One region of the Effusibacillus consociatus genome, then DNA from elsewhere that is predicted to be linked to it. Evidence: a T-box and tRNA genes for the amino acid it is inferred to sense, from the RefSeq annotation. Region 1 holds a T-box; the other holds one or more tRNA genes.
The links. A T-box is a leader RNA that pairs with one kind of tRNA and senses whether it is charged. The one in region 1 lies ahead of leuS (leucine--tRNA ligase), so its partner is inferred to be a tRNA-Leu.

Region 1 (10,298 bases):
TGACTTTGCTGCCAGCCGTATTGGGAATCTTAGGGACGAGCGTTAACCGGGGAAGGATCTTACGGGGTCGGAACCCGAATTCTACGGGCTGGTATTCGTTTGCAAGACATGTAATGCAGCGGCCCGCCTTGAATATCCTGTTTGGGGTGTTGGTCATAACGGCAATGATCTTACCGGTTCGGAACTTAACATTTGGAATCCCCGGAATTGAAGGTTTGCCCAAAACATATTCGTCACGATCCGCTATGGAGACTTTATACGATCATTTTGGCAAAGAGAAGTTTACACCTGTGGTGGTAACGCTGAAAAGTAAAAACGGGGAAATGCTTGAAGCACAAACTTTTGACCGTCTGCGGAACTACGTGCAAGCAATCGGAAAGCTGTCACACGTCAAAAAAATTGACAGTGTGCTTTCGTTAAACCTTCCTCTTCAATTGCTTCAGCATCCCCCTTCTGAACAGGTTCGGCAGGTTCGTGACCGATTCGTGAAAGGGGATGTTGGTCAACTGGTGCTGACGCTGGATGTGCCGGGGGATAGTGCTGAGGCCAAGCAGGTTGTAAAAATGTTGCGCAGTTCGAGACCAACCGATTTTGATACCTGGGTCGGAGGGGCTGCAGCAGCCGAAATGGATTTTAACGAAAAGATTCTGGAGAAAGTGCCCCATGCGTTGATTTATACGTTTGCAGTCACTTATATACTGTTGTTTTTGGCTTTCCAATCGGTAATTCTTCCATTCAAAGCGCTGCTTTTGAATTCGCTTAGCCTTGTGGCTGCTTTCGGGGTGTTGGCGGCCGCATTTGATACGATCAGTACGATCCTTCCCGTGTTTGTTTTTGCATTCGTGTTTGGAACCAGCATGGATTATGAAGTTTTCATGCTTTCCCGCATTCAGGAAGAGTACAAGCGGTTAGGGGATAACTCGGAAGCGACGGCCAAAGGGTTGGCTGTCACAAGCCGCCTTATTACGTCTGCCGCATTGATCCTCATTATGCTTACCGGCTCCTTCATTTTTACGGATGTAGTAACGGTGAAACAGGTTGGCCTCGGACTTGCAGTGGCTGTATTAGTGGATGCAACCCTGATCCGGCTTTTGCTGGTACCCTCGTTGATGAAGTTGTTGGGGGATTGGAACTGGTGGGCTCCCCGCTGGACAAAGCGTTTAAAAATTCAGATCGAATGATGAAATTTGTCTTATGTAAACTTGTCCTCTGAATATAGTATGGTAGTCTGACTGTGCTATGGAAGGAGGAGGCCAATGTTTGTCCACGTGGTGAAGTCAGGTGAATCCCTTTTTTCCATCGCAAAACTCTATGGGGGGACGGTAGAGAGGATCAGGGCTGCGAACGAATTGGAGGGGGAAGGACTCATTCCGGGCATGAGTTTGCTGATTCCGGCAGGCCCCCCAACTACTCTGCGGCCCTACAGAATTCAGGAAGGTGACAGTTTAAATTCGATTGCCAGGCTTGTAGGTACTCCGCCTCGCATTATCCAGGCGGTCAATGACACGTTTGATGAGCAGAACTTGGTAGCAGGGGAGACAATTTGGATCCCCTCACCCGTTCGATCGGACAAAGTGATTGATGTAAACGGATTTCTGATTCCGACAGGGAACGAAGCAGATGAGGAAATTCTAGCTGACACTTCTGATTGTTTAACATATGTTTCAGTGTTTAATTCCCGGGTTCATGCTGACGGCACACTGTCGGAAATTCCCGATCAAAGAGCTCTGCAGAGAGCAAAGGAAGAAAATATTGCACCTCTGGTTACTGTAACGAATTTCGATGGGACTCGCTTTAGTTCGGAGCTCGCTCGAACTGTGATCGGCCATCCTGAAATTCGAAAGAAGACAATTGAAAACATCCTGAATCTCGTGGAAGCGAAAGGGTATCATGGGGTAAATATCGATTTTGAACATTTATACCCTGAGGATCGGTTTGATTATAATGCTTTCATTCGGGCATTAGTGAAGGCCGGGCGCCCCCGGGGAATTCCTGTTGCTGTTACGATTGGCCCCAAAATGTCCGATGATCCCAAAAACCCGTGGATGGGGGCTTTTGATTACCGAGAACTGGGGAAGCTGGCCGATCAGGTTATCCTCATGACGTTTGAATGGGGATGGGTGGGAGGTCCCCCTATGGCAATTGCACCTTTGAATATGGTTAGAAGAGTATTGAATTACGCGAGTACAGTGATGCCGCCGGACAAAATTATGATGGGAATGGCCTTGTATGGGTATAATTGGCCTACTCCTTACGAGAAAGGCAGCCGGGCCACGGGAATTTCGCCCAAAGCGGCTGTTGAACAGGCAATCCGGACAAAAGGACATATCCATTTTCACGCGGAGTCTGCTGCACCCATGTATTCCTACCGTGGTCCCCGAGACGAAGCGCGGCAAGTATGGTTCGAAGACGCTCGCTCGGTGTTGGCGAAATTCCATGTAGTGGAGGAAATGGGGCTGCGGGGAATCAGTTACTGGATGCTTGGGCATCCATTCCCGCAAAATTGGACTCTTCTAAGCTCAACGTTTCAGATTCGAAAAATGGGATAAGCGGAAAACTGCCAATGGTCGGACATAACTAGCACAATTCAATCGAATCGATTACTCCATTGCACATTGGGTTGACAAAAGCAATCCCGTCTGCGTATACTAACAATCAAACATACGAATTCGACAAAATGCGCCGAAGAGGAGTAGTATTCGATCCAATCCTTTCAGAGAGCCAACGGAAGGTGGGAGTTGGCAGGAACAGTCGAAGAATCTCGCCTCTGAGCAGTTGCAGGGAAGCAAGTACCTGCCAACCGAGTAGTCCCCGTTACCGGACATCGAGTGGACAGATAATGCCGAATAAGCTGTTCTGTCTATTAGGGTGGTACCGCGGGAAGCTGAAATTGTTTTTCCAACCTCTCGTCCCTAGCATAAAGCTTTGGGGTGGGAGGTTTTTAATTTTTTCATCAATCTTTTTTGGGGTACTTATGGGGGTAATGTGAATGAGTGAACGGAAATACGAACCCGCAAACATTGAAAAAAAATGGCAACAGCATTGGGAAAACACCGGACTCCATACTACAGTGGAGTCGAGCGACAGACCCAACTATTATTGTTTGGAGATGTTCCCTTATCCTTCGGGACGTCTCCATATGGGCCACGTACGGAATTATTCGATCGGAGATTTGGTGGCCCGTTTTAAACGGATGCAGGGATACAACGTGCTGCATCCTATGGGTTGGGATGCATTCGGGATGCCTGCTGAAAATGCGGCGATCAAGAATAAAAGCCACCCGGCTTCTTGGACGTACGACAATATTGCATTCATGCGCAATCAGCAGAAAGAATTTGGCCTCACGTATGATTGGAACAGAGAGATTACAACATGCTCTCCCGATTATTACAAGTGGACACAATGGCTGTTCCTGTTGTTCTATGAAAGAGGCTTGGCTTATAAGAAAAAAGGGGCGGTCAACTGGTGCCCCGAATGTTCCACCGTACTGGCGAACGAGCAGGTGGAAGAAGGAAAATGCTGGCGCTGCGGCACCGAAGTGGTGAAGAAGGATCTGGAGCAATGGTACCTGCGAATTACCGATTACGCAGAACGCTTGTTGACCGATCTTGATAAACTCTCGGAATGGCCTGAGCGGGTAAAAACAATGCAGCGCAATTGGATTGGAAAATCGACGGGGACTGAGGTCATCTTCGGTATTGACGGACATGAAGGTTCGCTGAAAGTGTTCACCACACGTCCCGATACTTTGTATGGGGTAACCTATCTTGTTCTGGCACCGGAACATCCGGAGATTGCACGGATTACCGCCGATTCACCGAAAAGGGATGAAATCCGTCAATTTATTGAAGAGGTTCGCAAGAAATCCGAGATTGAACGTACTGCCGCAGACGCCGAAAAAATTGGCCTGTTCACAGGGGAGTACGCAATTCATCCGAAGACGGGTGATCGCGTTCCGATCTGGATTGCCAACTATGTGCTGCCGGACTACGGTACTGGCGCCGTGATGGGTGTGCCAGCACACGACGAGCGGGATTTTGAATTTGCGAAAAAGTATGATCTGCCGATCAAAGTTGTCATTCAACCTGCGGACGAGCAGTTGGAAGTGCCGTTGAAGGCAGCTTACACCGGGGAAGGTGTGCTGGTTGATTCCGCTCAATTTAACGGACTTCAGAATTTGGATGCGATCGAGAAGATTTCGGCCGATTTGGAACAAGAAAGAAAAGGGGAACGTACCGTTTCCTACCGTCTGCGTGACTGGCTGATCTCCCGTCAGCGCTATTGGGGTTGTCCGATTCCGATCGTTTACTGTGAACAGTGCGGAACCGTTCCTGTTCCGAAGGATCAACTTCCGGTGTTATTGCCGGAGAAAGTTGAATTCGAGGCAGTGGGCAAATCGCCTCTTGCAACCAATGAATCTTTTGTTAATACAACGTGTCCGTCCTGCGGCGGGGAAGCAGTCCGGGAAACCGACACTATGGATACATTTATCGATTCTTCCTGGTATTACATTCGGTACGCCTCCGCTAAACTCGAAACGGCACCGTTTGATACGGAGACAGTGAATCGCTGGCTGCCCGTTGACAAGTATATCGGCGGAATTGAGCACGCGGTGCTGCACCTGCTCTATTCCCGTTTCTTTACCAAAGTCTTGCATGATGCCGGGCTTGTAAACTTTGAGGAACCGTTCGAAAGTCTGTTTACCTTGGGAATGGTGACGAAAGACGGAGCCAAGATGTCAAAGTCAAAAGGGAATGTGGTGTCGCCTGAGGATATCGTCAGCAAATACGGCGCGGATACAGCTCGCACCTATGTGCTGTTTGCCGCGCCGCCCGATCGGGATTTGGAATGGAGCGATCAGGGGGTAGAAGGAGCTTACCGCTTCCTTGGACGGGTATGGCGTCTTGCAGAGGCCCACTCTGAGATGTTCGCGAACCGTCCGGCTGCCAACCATTCGCAGGGGGCGGCCAAGAAGCTTTGGCAGCAAACCCACTTTGCAATCAAGAAAGTCACCGAAGATTACGGGGATCGCTTCCAGTTCAACACAGCCATCTCTGCGATCATGGAACTGGTGAATTCGATCTATGCGTATCCGGAAGATGCGGATGCAGGCACCAAATTGGATGCGATTGAAACGGTTCTGCTGCTGCTGTCTCCGATAGCACCGCATATTACGGAAGAGCTGTGGCAAATACTCGGAAATCAAGAGAGTATTCATCTGCAAAAATGGCCAACGTTTGACCCGGCTGCCCTGGTGCAGGATGAGATCGAATATGTGGTTCAAGTCAACGGAAAAGTTCGGGACCGCATCATCGTCTCCAAAGACGCCACCCGGGATGAAATCAAGGTACTTGCGTTGGCACAGGAGAAAGTAAAAGAACTGGTTGAAGGCAACGATATTAAGAAGTTCATCGTGGTTCCGGGCAAACTGGTGAACATTGTAGTGGCATAGCATAATACGGATCCGACCTTGATCGAGGTCGGGCCTTTTTTTATGAGATTCACTGGTAATGAAACGGGAATGCTTTAAAAAACTAGCTGTGGACGCGAAGATTTTATGTAATAATAGTACACATACCGAACGTTTGGTAGGTGAGTACCTGAAGGAGGATTCGATATGGAACAACTTGTCATCGATACACACAATGGAGTACGGACGTTGACGTTAAATCGTCCCGAGCGCATGAATGCAATCAATGATGATCTCAGTTCTAAGATAGAACGGGCTTTGGCAGAGGCATCGTCGGACGATGAAGTTCGCGTTGTAGTCATTACAGGAAAAGGGCGTGCTTTTTGCGCAGGGCTTGACTTGGCAGATCTGGATATGAAGAAGTTGTCCGGTGTCAATCGGCAAGAACGGTTGGATGATCTCGGGTGGGTAGGGCGTCAAGCGCTGGGTATCGTTCATTGCGATAAACCCGTGATTGCTGCTATAAACGGTGTTGCTGCGGGGGCGGGATTTGCACTTGCACTTGCATGCGATATGCGCTTTATGTCTTCGAGCGCACGTGTAACTACCGGTTACATCCGACGCGGGTTAAGTCCTGACGCGGGAATGAGCTACTTTTTGCCCCGATTGGTCGGGCAAACAAGGGCTGCAGAAATGATCTTCACCGGCCGCGAGGTATTGGCTGACGAAGCCGAACGAATCGGACTAATAAACGGAGTCTTCTCTGATGAAGAGTTCAATGAGCGCGTAATGGAATTTGCCAGAGAATTGGCGAGCGGCCCTCCAATTGCGCTGACACTTTCAAAACGGCTTCTCACGGAAAGCCTGGAAACCGATCTGGCAACCTTATTAAAACAAGAGTTTTCATCTATCAAATTCTGTTTCGGAACCAATGATGTAAGGGAAGGCATTCAAGCATTTTTGGAGAAGCGGAAACCGAATTTCCGCGGGGAATAAAGATACTCAATGTTCGCAATCCGGATCTTGCTTCGGCGTGCGGCCGGAACTGGCTGGATGAAATAACCCGATTTCTGGTTAAACTAGAATGCAAAATTGCGGAAGGGGGTGGGGCTATGACACCAAGCGTCGGACAAGAGGCGCCCGATTTTGAACTGTCTTCGACCAAACACCAGTACAAAGTAAAATTGTCTGATTACCGAGGCAAACAAAACGTGCTGCTTGCGTTTTTCCCTCTCTCGTTTACACCCGGCTGAATTCAGGAGTTGACCCTCTGGAAGGGGGATTACAAACGAATCGAAGAGGCTGGGGCCGAAGTTTTGGCAATAAGTGCCGACCATATTTACGCGCTGAATGTATTCAATGCGTCTCTTGGAATGCTGCCGTATCCTCTTCTTTCCGACTGGCACCAGAGCACAGCTGAGGCTTACGGGATTCGGGACGAGAAGATGGAGGTAGCGAAACGGACTGTTTTCGTAATCGATAAAGCAGGCAAGATCCGCTTTCAAAATTTGGAATTTAAGGCACAACAGCGGGGACACTATGACGAGGTTTTGCAGCAGTTGGAGATGATCAAACAAATGTAGCAAACGGAAAAGGGGAGGCTTACATCAGCTTCCTCTCTGTTCTGTTTACTTGCTCATAGCTGCTTCCCTGGGGGTTGTAAGAATTTCTTTGGATGCAGCCGGAAGCAACAGGGATACTATAGATGCCCCCGTCAACAATACAATGGCCCAAATAAAGGAAAATGGGTATCCTCCGGTCAGATCATACAATACACCTGGCACATAGGCCCCCAATGCCGATCCTACTTGGTGGCTGAAATACAGCCATCCTAATACGACGCCGACAGAAAAACGTTTGAAATACTCTGACGCCAACATGGACGTGGGAGCCACTGTAGCGAAATCCACCAAGCCGAACAATACGGCGAAGATCAGAAGCAAATAAGGCTCGTCTGACATCATCAGGAGGATGATTGAAACTGCTCTCCCCGCATATAAAAAAGCAAGAAAATATCGATTGTTCCAATGATCCGCAATTTGCCCCGACAGCAGAGTCCCCACAATATTAAAAGCAGCCAGCAGACTGACAGCTGTTCCTGTCACCGTCAAAATCTCCCATCTTCCGCATTTTTCCAATTCTAACATAGAGAGCACGATCGATGAAGTGAATTGTTTCGATCAAGTAAATCGGAAAAATTGATGAAAGGTCCCGTGTAACCATATCCGCCATTCACCGTCTAATAAATTGAGGTGAAGAGGTTGCAGTTTCGAAAATGGGCATCACGATTTAACAAAGGTATAGCGGTATGTCTACTGGTGGGAGGATTGTATGGGGGTTGGCAATATATTTCCATTGTGCGATTCGGTAATGCGATTCAGCCGCACAAATCAGATGTCATCATTGTCCTGGGGGCACAGGTATGGGGATATGAGCCAAGCCCATCCCTAAAAGAGAGATGTAACTGGGCATATGAGTTGTACCGGCAGGGATACGCCCCGAAACTGATCCTATCCGGAGCGCATGGTGACGGATATATCTCCGAGGCGGAAGCGATGCGAAGATATCTGGCAGGGAAGGGAATCCCCCATGATGTAATGATTCTGGAGGAGCAATCCCATTCCACTCGCACGAATCTGCTGTTTTCGAAGCAAATCATGGAGCGGGAGGGAATGAAAACAGCCATTCTTGTAACAAACCGCTTTCATCAAAAAAGGGCCCAACTCCTAGCCAAACAGCTGAACATGAACACTAGCGGGTATGCTGCCAAAAGTCAGGCACTTTTTGAACCTTACTGGGTGGTAAGGGAAGTTTTAGCCATTACGAAAGACTCCTTGTAAGGCGACCGGATACCGGCCGCCTTTTTGGATTTTGTGGTATCATGACAGTACACCGGACAAGGAGGGAGAATGCATGGAACAAAAAAAAGGCTTCTTCAACCGTGTGGGAACCAACTTGCTAGGCATGATGCGGGACAAGCAGACACCACGGCGGGATAAATTTCTCATGGTGGCAGGCATCCTCTATTTCATTTCTCCGATCGATTTGATTCCGGAGGGACTGTTGACTGTATTTGGGTATACGGACGATCTTGCTGTGTTAATCGGAACTTTTTCTTTGATACGCAAGAATTACAAACGGTATGTGGAACGCCGACACAGCACCATAATTGATGTAACCGATTATGAATGAAGGGGCTCGATTTTAAAACAAATGGGCCTCAAGCTGTTCACGAATGTGCTGTGGTATAAACTCCGGTTTTTGGGTTGTGTGATTAAAGTTTACATAGGTCGCGGTACCTTTTGCACACAATCGATTGTCCTGATGCAATTCTTCGTACAATACCAAACTTGTGTTTCCTATTTGTTTTATCCAAGTCAATACCTCTACTTCTTTGCCGTAAAAAAGTTGACCAATATAGTCGATATTCATATTCACAATAATCATTTTCCAATTATCGAACGACAGATCAGGCATAAACATTTTAAAAATTTCATTCCGTCCTGCTTCAAACCAGACTGGAACCGTTGTATTGTTAATATGACCTACACCATCGGTTTCAGATACTCGCGGCTGTATAGTTGTCCTAAACATTTGATATCCTCCCTATTTCGAACATTCTGTTACAACCCCGTCGAAGGCTGTTCGAGCATGATTCGAGTCAGCCTACTTGCGATTCTTATCCTGATGACGTTCAATTGCCAACCGGATCAGTTCATCCAACAGCTCACTGTAACCGAGACCGGTTGCTTCCCACAGCTTTGGGTACATGGAATAGATTGTGAAACCAGGGAACGTGTTGATCTCGTTAATCAGGAAACGGCCGGTTTTCCGTTCCTGGAAGAAGTCAACTCGTGACAAACCGGCTCCGTCGATCGCCCGGTAGGCACGAATGGCCATTTCCCGAACTTCTGCCATTTTATCTTCCGGCAGATCGGCTGGGATGATCAGATCCGACGTACCGTCAACATACTTCGCGTTGTAATCGTAAAAATCAGCCTTGGGCACGATCTCTCCGGCAATTGAGGCACGCGGCTCGTCATTTCCAAGGACCGCCACTTCGATTTCTCGTGCATCCACGCCTTCCTCGACTATAATTTTACGGTCGTAGCGGGCAGCTTCATTCATGGCTTGCACCAGACTTTCCCGATTTTTCGCTTTTGAAATGCCAACCGACGATCCCAGGTTCGCAGGTTTCACAAAACAGGGATAGCCCAATTTTTCCTCAATGTCTTCGACAATTGGATTGGGATCTTTTTCCCACCTGCTTCGCAGATAAACACCGTACTTGCACTGCGGAAGTTCTGCGTGTGCAAATACTGCCTTCATCATCGCTTTATCCATTCCAACCGAGGATGCCAGAACACCCGCCCCAACATAAGGAACATTCAGAAGCTCGAACAGCCCCTGAACTGTTCCGTCTTCACCGTAAGGTCCATGCAATACGGGGATGACTACATCAAGCGTTTCGCTTATTGAAACCGGTAAGGTGGGACTGGGATCTTGAGAAAGCGGGAGGGTGGATGTTAAAGTTGTATCTTGTGCAAGCAGCTTCGGAGGAATTTCGGTGTCAAGTGCCTTATACGACTCGAGTCCGACGTGCCAAATTCCTTCTTTTGTAATCCCGATCGGGAGAATCTCATATTTCTCGGGGTTTAACTTTTCAATTACTGACCGGGCTGAATGAATGGAAACTTCGTGTTCACCCGAACGACCGCCGAACACGACGCCAACGCGAATTTTGTGAGACAAAGAAGTCACTCCTCTCCTGATGTGCAAAACAAAAAAGCCCCGCTTGGAGGCTGCTTTTTACTTGGATTCGCCGTCCGATGCTGCCAGGTCCCGAAGCTTTTTTCGGAATTGGCGGTATTCCTCCAAACATTCCGGG
Region 2 (10,298 bases), on a different contig from region 1:
TTTCGCAATTCAGATGATTCCGATGATGCTGATTCTTGCTTCCTACGTGGGGGCGATGATTATGGGGCTGAACTTCTGTCCGATTTTTATCAGGCTGTGAGTTACTATCTTCCGGCGACCTACGCAGTGGAGGGGAACATGAACCTGTTGTTTGGTGGCCCAAGAACAGGTGACAGCTCTTTGGCCTTGTTCCGGATCATGATGACCTCAATAGCCATCGGAGGACTGGTCGTCGCGGGTCGAAAGGAAACCCGGAAGGAATTTGCGCCGCAAATGGAAAAAGTATCATAATAGAGAAGAGAAGGAGGCAGGCTATGCAGGATCAGCAACAAGATGTGAAGATGAGAATTTTGCTTGCCGCCAAGAAGCTGTTTGCAAAACAAGGATTTGACGGGACATCCGTCAGACAGATATGTGAAGAAGCGGGGGCCAATGTGGCTCTCGTTTCCTATCACTTTGGCGGAAAAGAAAATGTATTTCACGCGTTGTTTGACACTTTTTTCCCGGGTACAAACTGTCCGAGTATGAAGAGGTCTTTCAAGATCCGGTGGAAGGAGTGAAATTAATTATTCGGGAAGTGATTCGATTTCGTATGGAAGATCCCGAAATGGCCCGAATCATACAGCAAGAAATGTTTCTGAACAGCCCAAGAAGCGGGGTGATTTTGTCCTTTCTTGTCCCGGTCTGGGGGCAATTGAGGGAGTTATTGCAGGAGGGGCAGCGGCAGGGGATTTTTCATATGGGATCAGTCAACTTCACGGTATTGTTGATTCTCGGCTCCATGATTTTTCCCAATAGTGTTCCGATCCACGAAAAAATCACCTTGAACGAACAACGTTCCTTTGAGGAACGGGTAGAAGATACCATTCACTTTGTGTTGGGGGGATTAGGATATGAATCCAACAATTGAGCTTTTGCAGCGTCACCGGTCGATTCGCAAATACAAGTCCATACCGCTCGATTCGGAACAGATTATAGCAATCCTCCATTCGGCTCAGATGGCTTCCAGTTCAAGTAATGTACAAGCCTATAGTGTAATCGCGGTAACCGATCCTGCTATGAAAAAAGAGTTGGCGGTGCTCACCGGCAATCAGGCGTACGTGGAACAATGTCCTCTTTTTCTGGTATGGTGTGCGGATATGTACCGGCTGCGGGAAGCTTGCGAGATGCAGGGCACAGAGATGGTGCATGGAACGATGGAGAATTTTATAGTAGCGACCGTTGACACCGCTTTGGCTGCCCAAAATGCGGCGATTGCCGCGGAGTCCATGGGCCTGGGTATTGTTTATATCGGAGGAATCCGGAACAATCCGAGAGAAGTAACGAAGCTGCTGCAGCTGCCGGAGCTGGTATATCCGGTTTTTGGAATGTGTGTGGGCTATCCCGATCATACTCCGGAGATCAAACCTCGTCTTGGGAGCAAAGCTGTTTTTCATCATAATACATATGACACTGCGGGGGTCAGAGGTGAAATTGAGAACTATGATCAGGTGATGCGGGCCTATTATCTGGAAAGAACCAAAGGAAAACGGGATACTGTCTGGTCAAAGGAAATGGCCGACAAATATCGCCAGCCAATTCGTGAACATATGAGAGCTTTTCTGGAAGAGCAGGGATTCCGTTTTGACTAGGGTCAGGACAAGAACCGAACCGCTAAAGTGATGATGAGGGCGAGAGCCACCGAGATAAATCCGGCTGCCACCGCAAACAGAAAGTAAGCAAGCATTGGCCCCCAAAAAGCCTGTGCGGCGGTTACGTTGTAGACCCGTTTAACGATCATGACCATAACGGCAATTTGAAAAACTAACGTTCCCCAGCTTAAAAGCAGATACCCAATCATCAAAACCAGCTTTGCCAGCAGATGCAGCGAATCGCCGCTTGTCGGAGCAACCACGAAAGGCAGCACGACAGCGGGTATAATTAAAGAAACCACATGATACGGATAAAGCAGATACAATTCCTGTGACCGCTCTCTTCTTTCGGTCGGGTCGCTCGGATAGGTCTGATTTGCGACCATCAACAGCCCAAGCTTAACGAGCTGGCGAAATAAAAAGCGTGTAAAGAGAAGACCGCCGATCGGGCCAATAGCTACCAATGTAATAAGCCAAGGGCTAATAGGGGCGATTTTATATTGCTGCAGGTAAAGAGAGAGCACCAAAGACAAGCTGACGACGACCATGGTCAGGAAAAAGATTCGATTGGCTTGTACGTAGTTTTTCTCTGCCAACAGGCGATCAATCGTTCTGCTCGGGTATGTAAACAGGTCGAGAATGGTTTGCTGCATGAATGACCCTCCCCACCCCATCATACGTGAAGCCAACCTTTATTTCAACGTGAGAATACAGGGCACACCAAACCCGATCGCGCCCGGTTGGCTCATCTTTTCCATATACCGGATGCCTCGCTGACACTGGCTGGGGCACGCGATACATGTGTCTACCGTTACGATCTTCATTTGCGGTTGAAGTTGAGCATCGGAATGCTTTTTCTTCTTTTTCGAACCACCCTTTGAACCGGATTTTGGTTGCGGTTTGCCGGCCATGTCTGTCCCCTCTTTCTTTGGAATTCAATTATTCATATGTGGCAGGAGACCGACGTGTGCGTGTACTTCTTGCAGGTCAAAGGGGAACAGTTGACGAATACATAAAATGGCATCGTGTGATTTGATAAATAAAAGGTGGACGGGAAACATGCGCATTACACAGACAGCACATTTACAGCCGGGAGACAAGCTGGCTAAGCCCGTTTACTCGGATACGGGTCAAATTCTTGTTGCCGCCAATGTGGAATTAACATCGGGAATGATCAAGCGTTTGCAAGAATTGGGTGTGGATGCCATCTATGTATCGGATCCGCGGACAGATGATTTGGTCGCAGAAGATTCAGTTTCTGATGAGACCCGGCAACGGGCTACCCGGATCGTATACAACACGTTTTCGAGTATGATAGAGGCAAAACGATGGAATCGGGCCATTTCCGTGTCCAAGTTGGGAACTGAATTCCGTAAGGCATTCGAGGATATTTTGTACGATTTGCACAGCAAGAAAGAATTAATGATTCACCTTTCCGGAATTTATTCCTCCAGCAATTATCTGTATACCCATTCGGTGAATGTGGGGATCTATTCAGCCGCCCTGGGAATGGCGATCGGATTCAACCGCAACCGGATTCTCGAACTGGGAATCGGTGCCATGCTGCACGATATCGGGAAGACTTTTATCGCACAGGAGATCCTCGAAAAACCGGGCAAACTCACACCGGCAGAATATGAAGAAATCAAGAAGCATACCACTCTCGGGTTTGATATTTTGCGAGATCAACCGGATATTCCACTGTTGTCCGCCCATTGTGCATTACAGCACCACGAGAGAATTGACGGCAGCGGATATCCCCGCGGATTGAAGGGACATGAAATTCATCAATACGGGAAGATCGTAGGTCTTGCCGATATTTATGATGCTTTAATTTCGGCCCGTTCTTATCGGAAAGCCTTTTTGCCGCATGAAGCGTTGGACATCATATTCGCTTCCTCCGACAAATTCGATTTGGAGTTAATGACCAAATTCCGGGATCATATTGTAATTTACCCCGTTGGAATGATGGTAGCACTCAGCACAGGCGAAAAAGGGGTCGTGGTGGACATCAATTCCAAGCATCCCCATCGTCCCATCGTTCGTGTCCTGAAAAACCCAAAGGGCGAGAACGTGATTCCTTACGAGATCGATCTTTCTTCCCATTTGTCCATCATGATCTCGGAATGTGAAGACCCGTTATAAGATTCTTTTCCCCGAATACACTTATGGTAAAGGGCAGGGGGAGGCATTTCATGCGATACGTGGTGCGCAGTATTGTTCAAAATCGGATCATCAATGAACGGGAGCTGGTTGTAACGGACGACACTTGCGAAGATGAGGTGGTTGAACAGGAGCGAACTCGCGTACGACAGGTCTACCCGGAAGCAGAATGTTATATCGCTCAACGAATCAAAGAATAAGATCGGGACTCAGCAGTTGCTGGGTCTCTTGTTTTTGGGCTATGCTACCAGTAAACAAAGTGTTCGTTCGCTGGGAGGGGCAAATGAAATGAAACAAAAGGTCGTTGTCACAAGAAGAATTCCGCAAAAAGCGCTGGACATTCTAGAGAAACATGCGGAGGTTTATGTCTGGGATTCGGAAGAACAACCGATTCCAAGGCACATCCTTTTGCAGGAAGTGGAGGATGCCGCCGGGATCTTTTCGATTTTGACGGAACGGATTGATACAGAAGTATTTGAACAAGCCCCGATGCTCAAAGTGGTGAGTAATATGGCAGTGGGTGTTGACAACATCGATCTGGCCGAAGCCACGCGAAGAGGAATTCCTGTCGGACACACCCCCGGAATACTAACGGAGACCACAGCCGATTTGACATTTGCGCTGCTGATGGCAACGGCTCGCCGACTTGTAGACGCTGTCCAATTTATAAAGGATGGGAAATGGAAGAGTTGGAGTCCCATGTTATTAACGGGGCAGGAAATCTACGGGGCCACAATCGGCATTATAGGAATGGGGAGAATCGGAGAAGCGGTTGCAAAACGGGCAGCCGGATTCGATATGAACATCCTGTATCATAATCGAAGTCGCCGCCCGGATGTTGAGAAACAACTCAATGCACAATATCGCCCGCTTGAAGAGCTCCTGCGTGAATCTGACTTCGTGGTGCTGCTTACTCCTTCCACCCCCGAAACTTATCGGATGATGGGGGAAGAACAGTTTAACTTGATGCAGCCAAACGCCATTTTTATCAACACATCAAGAGGAAAGAACGTGGATGAAACTGCATTATACAATGCACTCAAGGAAGGGAAAATTTGGGCGGCTGGGTTGGACGTTTTTGACAAGGAGCCGATTGATCCTGATCACCCGCTTCTCTCCTTACCGAATGTAGTCGCTCTCCCCCATATTGCAAGTGCGAGCATTGCCACACGAACAAAAATGGCAGTGCTTGCAGCAGAAAATCTGGTTGCGGGAATTATGGGGGAAAAGCTGAAACACACCGCAAACCCGGAGGTTTATTTCGCTACCTGATCTCACAACGGCTGCCCAGCCGTTTTTTTATCGGTTGGTGATTGGATAATACTTGTAAAAACCCACAATACTAGAAGCAAATACAGAAGGTGGAGTGGGATTCGACAATGAGTTTATTTCGGACAAAAGACATAACACAATTGCTTGCCGAGAAAGAAAAAGGGCATCAGCTGAAAAAAGCGCTTGGTGCATTTGACCTCACCATGATCGGGATCGGAGCTATAATAGGGGCAGGGATCTTTGTTATCACAGGAGTTACTGCGGCAAAACATTCTGGACCTGCTTTGATTCTTTCGTTTGTTGTCGCCGGTTTGGCTTGTGCTTTCGCGGCCCTTTGTTATGCGGAATTTGCTGCTGCAGTTCCCGTGGCAGGAAGCGTGTATACGTACACTTATGCTACATTGGGTGAAATTGTCGCCTGGGTGATTGGATGGGACTTGATTCTCGAATATTTATTGGCGGTCAGTACGGTTTCCGTAGGGTGGTCAGGTTATTTTCAAAAGCTGATCAATGGATTCGGATTCCATATTCCCCCCGCTTTCGCTTCCGCAGAAACGGGAATGTTTAACTTACCGGCGTTTCTGATAGTGATTCTGGTTACTTGGCTGCTTAGCCGTGGGATTAAGGAATCGGCGAGAATCAACAATATTATGGTTGTGATAAAAGTAGCTGTGGTTCTGCTGTTTATTGCTGTCGGTGTTTGGTATGTAAAACCTGCAAACTGGTCACCGTTTATGCCTTTTGGCTGGGATGGAGTATTTGCTGGCGCTGCCTCCATATTCTTTGCTTACATTGGATTTGATTCAGTGGCAACAGCAGCTGAAGAAGTCCGTAATCCTAAGCGGGATCTGCCGTTGGGGATCATCTTGTCACTGGCGATCTGTACGGTGTTGTATATTGTCGTTTCGGCCTTGATGACCGGTATTGTTCCGTATCCAAAATTAAATGATCCGGCACCAATTTCTCTGGTACTGCAAGCAGCCGGTCAGGATTGGCTTGCAGGATTGGTTTCACTTGGGGGAATCTTAGGACTTACCACTGTTCTGTTAGTGATGTTGTATGGGCAGACTCGTGTTTTCTTCGCAATGTCACGAGATGGACTATTGCCCGAGATGTTCTCGAATGTCCACCCAAAATATCTAACCCCGTTTACAAGTACTTGGTTAATCGGTACGGTTGCCGCCGGTTTGGGAGGAATCTTCCCCTTGGAAAAACTGGCTGCATTGGTGAATATGGGGACACTCGCTGCGTTTACCTTGATTTCAGTTGGCGTAATCATTCTTCGCTCTACTCAGCCGAATCTCCCGCGCCCGTTCAAGGTTCCATTTGTGCCAGTGATCCCGTTGTTGGCGATCGGTTTTTGTATTTTCTTGATGGCCCAACTGCCAGTGGAAACGTGGGTGGCGTTCTTAATCTGGTTGGTGATCGGACTCACCGTATACCTGGTTTACGGCTATCGAAACAGCAAGCTGAATTTCAGATAGCACGGTAAGATCATGAAAAACCCCTGGGGAGTGGCTGAAATGCACCCCCTGGGGTTCTTGCTGCTTAGTATTCGGTGCTTTGCGTATAAGGGAAAGAAATGGTCCCCTCTTGATTTAGATTGCGCAATGCACGATCGGCCATTGAAACGGGGATTTGAAGACGAGACGCAACGTCAAACGCTGTTGGAAAACTCTCACCGGCAGCCAGTCTTTGTTTTACGAATTCTTGGACATTCCGTTCCATAGCGATGATATCCATTTGTGTCCCTCCTGTCTTCCGTTATTGTACCCGTGGGGAAATAAATCATGAAATGAAAAAGAGACGCTATGGGGAAGCGTCTCTTTTTCATAGAACCAAACGAAGGTGGGTTACCTGAGTGCTCTCAGGTTAGTATTATTGTAGTGTGAATATTTATACATGTCAACGATATTTTATTCCTTCTATCCGGATAGATAAAAACTGAAGAGAAACATAAAAAGCCGAAGGAAACAGGAAAAAACGATTTCATTTGTTTCGATTTGTTCACTTGACGATCTTGAAAAAGGAAGTTCGTCGTAGTATTATAACATACGTCGTCATGAGATTGTGCGGTCGTGGCGGAATTGGCAGACGCGCAAGATTCAGGTTCTTGTGGGCGCAAGCTCGTGGAGGTTCAAGTCCTCTCGACCGCACCAAAAAATTACCCCGAATATGGTTTTTTATCGTTGCAACTAAGCGGTAAACCGCCAAGTTGAACTTTATGGGGTGTTTTGCGGCTATAGCTCAGAGGGAGAGCACCACCTTGACACGGTGGGGGCCATAGGTTCGATTCCTATTAGCCGCACCAAATAGGCCTCCATTTTTTGGGGGGCCCCAGAAAGTACTCGGAGTGAACTCCGGCAGCATCAACGTCACTTTCTGGGGTGGTTCTGGAGAGGTGTCCGAGCTGGTCGAAGGAGCACGACTCGAAATCGTGTAGGCGGGGAACCGTCTCGTGGGTTCGAATCCCACCCTCTCCGCCAAAAAGAAAGCGCCTTGCGTGAGCAAGGCGCTTTCTTTTTGCCATCGCTGGCAGGTGAGTACCTCCATAAAGGACTTACAGGCCCTTATTCTCTTTTTTTCAGGTGGCCCCCCAGCCGGGCGTTTGATCAGGTCATGGGAGCTTCCAACGCCGAAAGAAAATCCGAAGACACGGTAAGATTTACAAATTCCTTCATGGCTCGGGATTGAAACTGCCCCTTCTTCCAGATGATCGAGAAGGGACGTGGAAACGAGTGGCCCTTCATCCGAACGTAGGCTAATGTGCCGAGCTTTAACTCCTTCTGGATGCTCCATTTGGATATGAAGGCAACTCCCAAACCGGCTTCCACCGCGTTCTTGATAGCCTGTGTAGAGCCAAATTGGATTTCCCGCTTTGGATGAAACTCCAACGTTCTGAACAGTTCTTCTACGACAAATCGGGTGCCTGAACCCGCTTCCCGCACGATGAAAGTTTCTTCCGTCAGGTCGGTTGTGTGTACTTCATTTAACAGTGCCAGATTATGACCGGAGGGTACAATCAATACCATCTCGTCTTCCAAAAAAGGAGTAATGATCAGATTGGCCGGGTTCACGGGTCCTTCCACCAGCCCCACATCAATCCGGTTGTTCAGTGTATTGTCTGCAATGACCTCCGTGTTTCCAATCGAGACCGAAGCCTCCACGTCCGGAAATTGTTTCGTGAAGACCGACAGCAGCTTTGGAAGCACATATTCCCCTATGGTTAAAGATGCACCGATACTCAGTTTTCCTGTTACAAGTCCCATCAAATCGTTAATTGCTTGATGCGCTTCCTGATGCAAATTCAGAATTTGTGCAGCATACTGATACAAAATTTCCCCTGCTCGGGTCATCTCCACCCGTTTGCTGTTTCGTTCAAACAATTTCACCCCATAATGATCTTCCAGCGAGTGAATCTGCTGCGAAACGGCAGGCTGGGTGAGGTTCAGAGCCTCCGCGGCTCGGGAGAAATTTTTCTTCTCCACAACGGTAACAAATACTTGTAGTTGAAAATGCAAGGGATCACCCCGATTTGCAGAAGGTATTTGTTTTCATTGTACAACATTGGGGATGAAAGAACAGTGAGCCGTGCAAATTATATTTGTATCTTCCCATCAAGGAGGCGTTTGCGTGAAACGATTGACGGTTGCGGCGGTATTATTTCTATCTTTGATTGTATTCGGGAAATCGGCCTTTGCAGAGCTGCCTCCCACACCTTATACGGTCAAATGGGGCGACAGCGTATGGAAAATCGCCCAGCGTTTCCAAGTTGGAATCGATGAAATCATAGGGCAAAACCGCTTGAAAAATCCGAATTTGATCTATCCGGGACAGCGTCTGTTGATTCCGAGAGTGGATCCAAAAGTGAGAAGTTTTGAGCAGCGCGTTCTGCAGTTGACCAATCAAGCACGTACGGCACAGGGACTCCGCCCGCTCAAATATAATTGGGAAGTGACCAGAATGGCCCGACACAAATCGGAAGATATGCGGGATCGCTCCTATTTTGCCCATCAAAGTCCAACTTACGGTTCACCCTTTGACATGCTGAACATGTACCAGATCCCGTTCAGAGGAGCCGGGGAAAACATTGCAGCCGGTCAACCGACTCCGGAGGAAGTGGTCAAAAGCTGGCTCAATTCACCGGGTCACCGACGCAATATCATGAATCCGGCTTTTACGGATCTCGGGTGTGGCGTGGCGTTTGGCGGAAACATGAGAATCTATTGGACTCAAGTATTTTTAACAAGATGATTCCGACTTGTCCGGTTACTGTTTGCCCCCTAATTTTATAGGGGGCATTTATTTTCGAGAATATTTTCGATAAATTACGACAATTTAAGCCGTATTTTTTTACGATTTAGTGTTTTCAGAAAAAAATTATAATTAAAAAACAAAATCAAAATAAAAGTTTCAGGCGGGGGGAAGAAAGGGTGAGATCCATGGGAGCTAGACTTCAAAGATGTTTGATTTTGGCAGTTATCGTGAATTTGTTTACTGTATTTCCCGTTTCTGCATTGAGCGGCACGGATCCAGCGACCACATTGTTAGATCAAACACTGGGTTCGAGCACCGGATCGACTGGAGCAGATCTTACTCAAACTGCGGATTCCATTTTGTCAGGCGGAGGACTAAACAGCGGCACTATCTCTCAACCCTTGACTCCGCTGCCGGGTTCCAATCAGCTTCCTAGTGAGTTGCCTAACGAAGTGCCGAACCAACTGCCCGATCAGCCGATCGACAATTTGATTCCCGGCTCTCAAACCGGTACCGAAGTAAATATCAGCGTAAGCAAAATATCAGGTGCCGATTCAGCGGTTCCCGGAGGTTTGATTACGTACCGGATCCTGGTTCGTAATAATAAAGACACAGCGATCGAGTCTGTTCAACTGTTGGACAAACTGCCTCAACAAGTTGCTTTCGTTTCAGCTCCTGGCGCTTCTTACAGCTCTGTGTCCAACACGGTGATTTGGAATATTGGGGAATTGGCAGCAAAGGGAGGAAGCATCCAAGAATTGCATGTGAAGGTGAATGAAAGTGCTCCGGCGGGGACACTGATTGAAAATCGTGCAACGGTAAAAATAGGAGATCGTGAAATTACATCACCGCCAAACAAGGTGATTATTGGACCTGCTGAGCACATGGCTTTTATTGATGGGTATCAGGATCAAACTTTCCGTCCTGAAAATTGGACAACAAGAGCTGAAATGGCGACCATTGTGGCCAGAATTA

Region 2: it has a tRNA-Leu gene. The T-box ahead of leuS (leucine--tRNA ligase) is inferred to sense a tRNA for this amino acid. The anticodon was not compared.

Annotation. Positions count from the first base shown of each region.
Region 1 is NZ_JBHSHC010000014.1:158,100-168,397, forward strand. Features, by position in the region: gene ACFO8Q_RS02580 (MMPL family transporter) at 1-1,181, shown strand, start outside; gene ACFO8Q_RS02585 (glycoside hydrolase family 18 protein) at 1,257-2,549, shown strand; T-box leader at 2,674-2,917, shown strand; gene leuS (leucine--tRNA ligase) at 2,990-5,452, shown strand; gene ACFO8Q_RS02595 (enoyl-CoA hydratase/isomerase family protein) at 5,618-6,406, shown strand; gene ACFO8Q_RS02600 (redoxin domain-containing protein) at 6,523-6,993, shown strand; partial or broken gene ACFO8Q_RS02605 (MFS transporter) at 7,039-7,515, opposite strand; gene ACFO8Q_RS02610 (YdcF family protein) at 7,738-8,250, shown strand; gene ACFO8Q_RS02615 (YkvA family protein) at 8,324-8,602, shown strand; gene ACFO8Q_RS02620 (acyl-CoA thioesterase) at 8,615-9,004, opposite strand; gene ACFO8Q_RS02625 (D-alanine--D-alanine ligase) at 9,077-10,162, opposite strand; gene mntR (transcriptional regulator MntR) at 10,220-10,298, opposite strand, start outside.
Region 2 is NZ_JBHSHC010000096.1:127,482-137,779, forward strand. Features, by position in the region: gene ACFO8Q_RS12070 (YhgE/Pip domain-containing protein) at 1-100, shown strand, start outside; gene ACFO8Q_RS12075 (hypothetical protein) at 139-291, shown strand; gene ACFO8Q_RS12080 (TetR family transcriptional regulator) at 315-560, shown strand; gene ACFO8Q_RS12085 (hypothetical protein) at 557-910, shown strand; gene nfsA (oxygen-insensitive NADPH nitroreductase) at 894-1,631, shown strand; gene ACFO8Q_RS12095 (hypothetical protein) at 1,634-2,284, opposite strand; gene ACFO8Q_RS12100 (hypothetical protein) at 2,324-2,542, opposite strand; gene ACFO8Q_RS12105 (HD-GYP domain-containing protein) at 2,691-3,776, shown strand; gene ACFO8Q_RS12110 (hypothetical protein) at 3,827-3,994, shown strand; gene ACFO8Q_RS12115 (2-hydroxyacid dehydrogenase) at 4,083-5,066, shown strand; gene ACFO8Q_RS12120 (amino acid permease) at 5,174-6,550, shown strand; gene ACFO8Q_RS12125 (hypothetical protein) at 6,615-6,809, opposite strand; tRNA gene ACFO8Q_RS12130 (tRNA-Leu) at 7,139-7,225, shown strand; tRNA gene ACFO8Q_RS12135 (tRNA-Val) at 7,303-7,377, shown strand; tRNA gene ACFO8Q_RS12140 (tRNA-Ser) at 7,462-7,552, shown strand; gene ACFO8Q_RS12145 (selenium metabolism-associated LysR family transcriptional regulator) at 7,679-8,587, opposite strand; gene ACFO8Q_RS12150 (CAP domain-containing protein) at 8,700-9,320, shown strand; gene ACFO8Q_RS12155 (S-layer homology domain-containing protein) at 9,509-10,298, shown strand, end outside.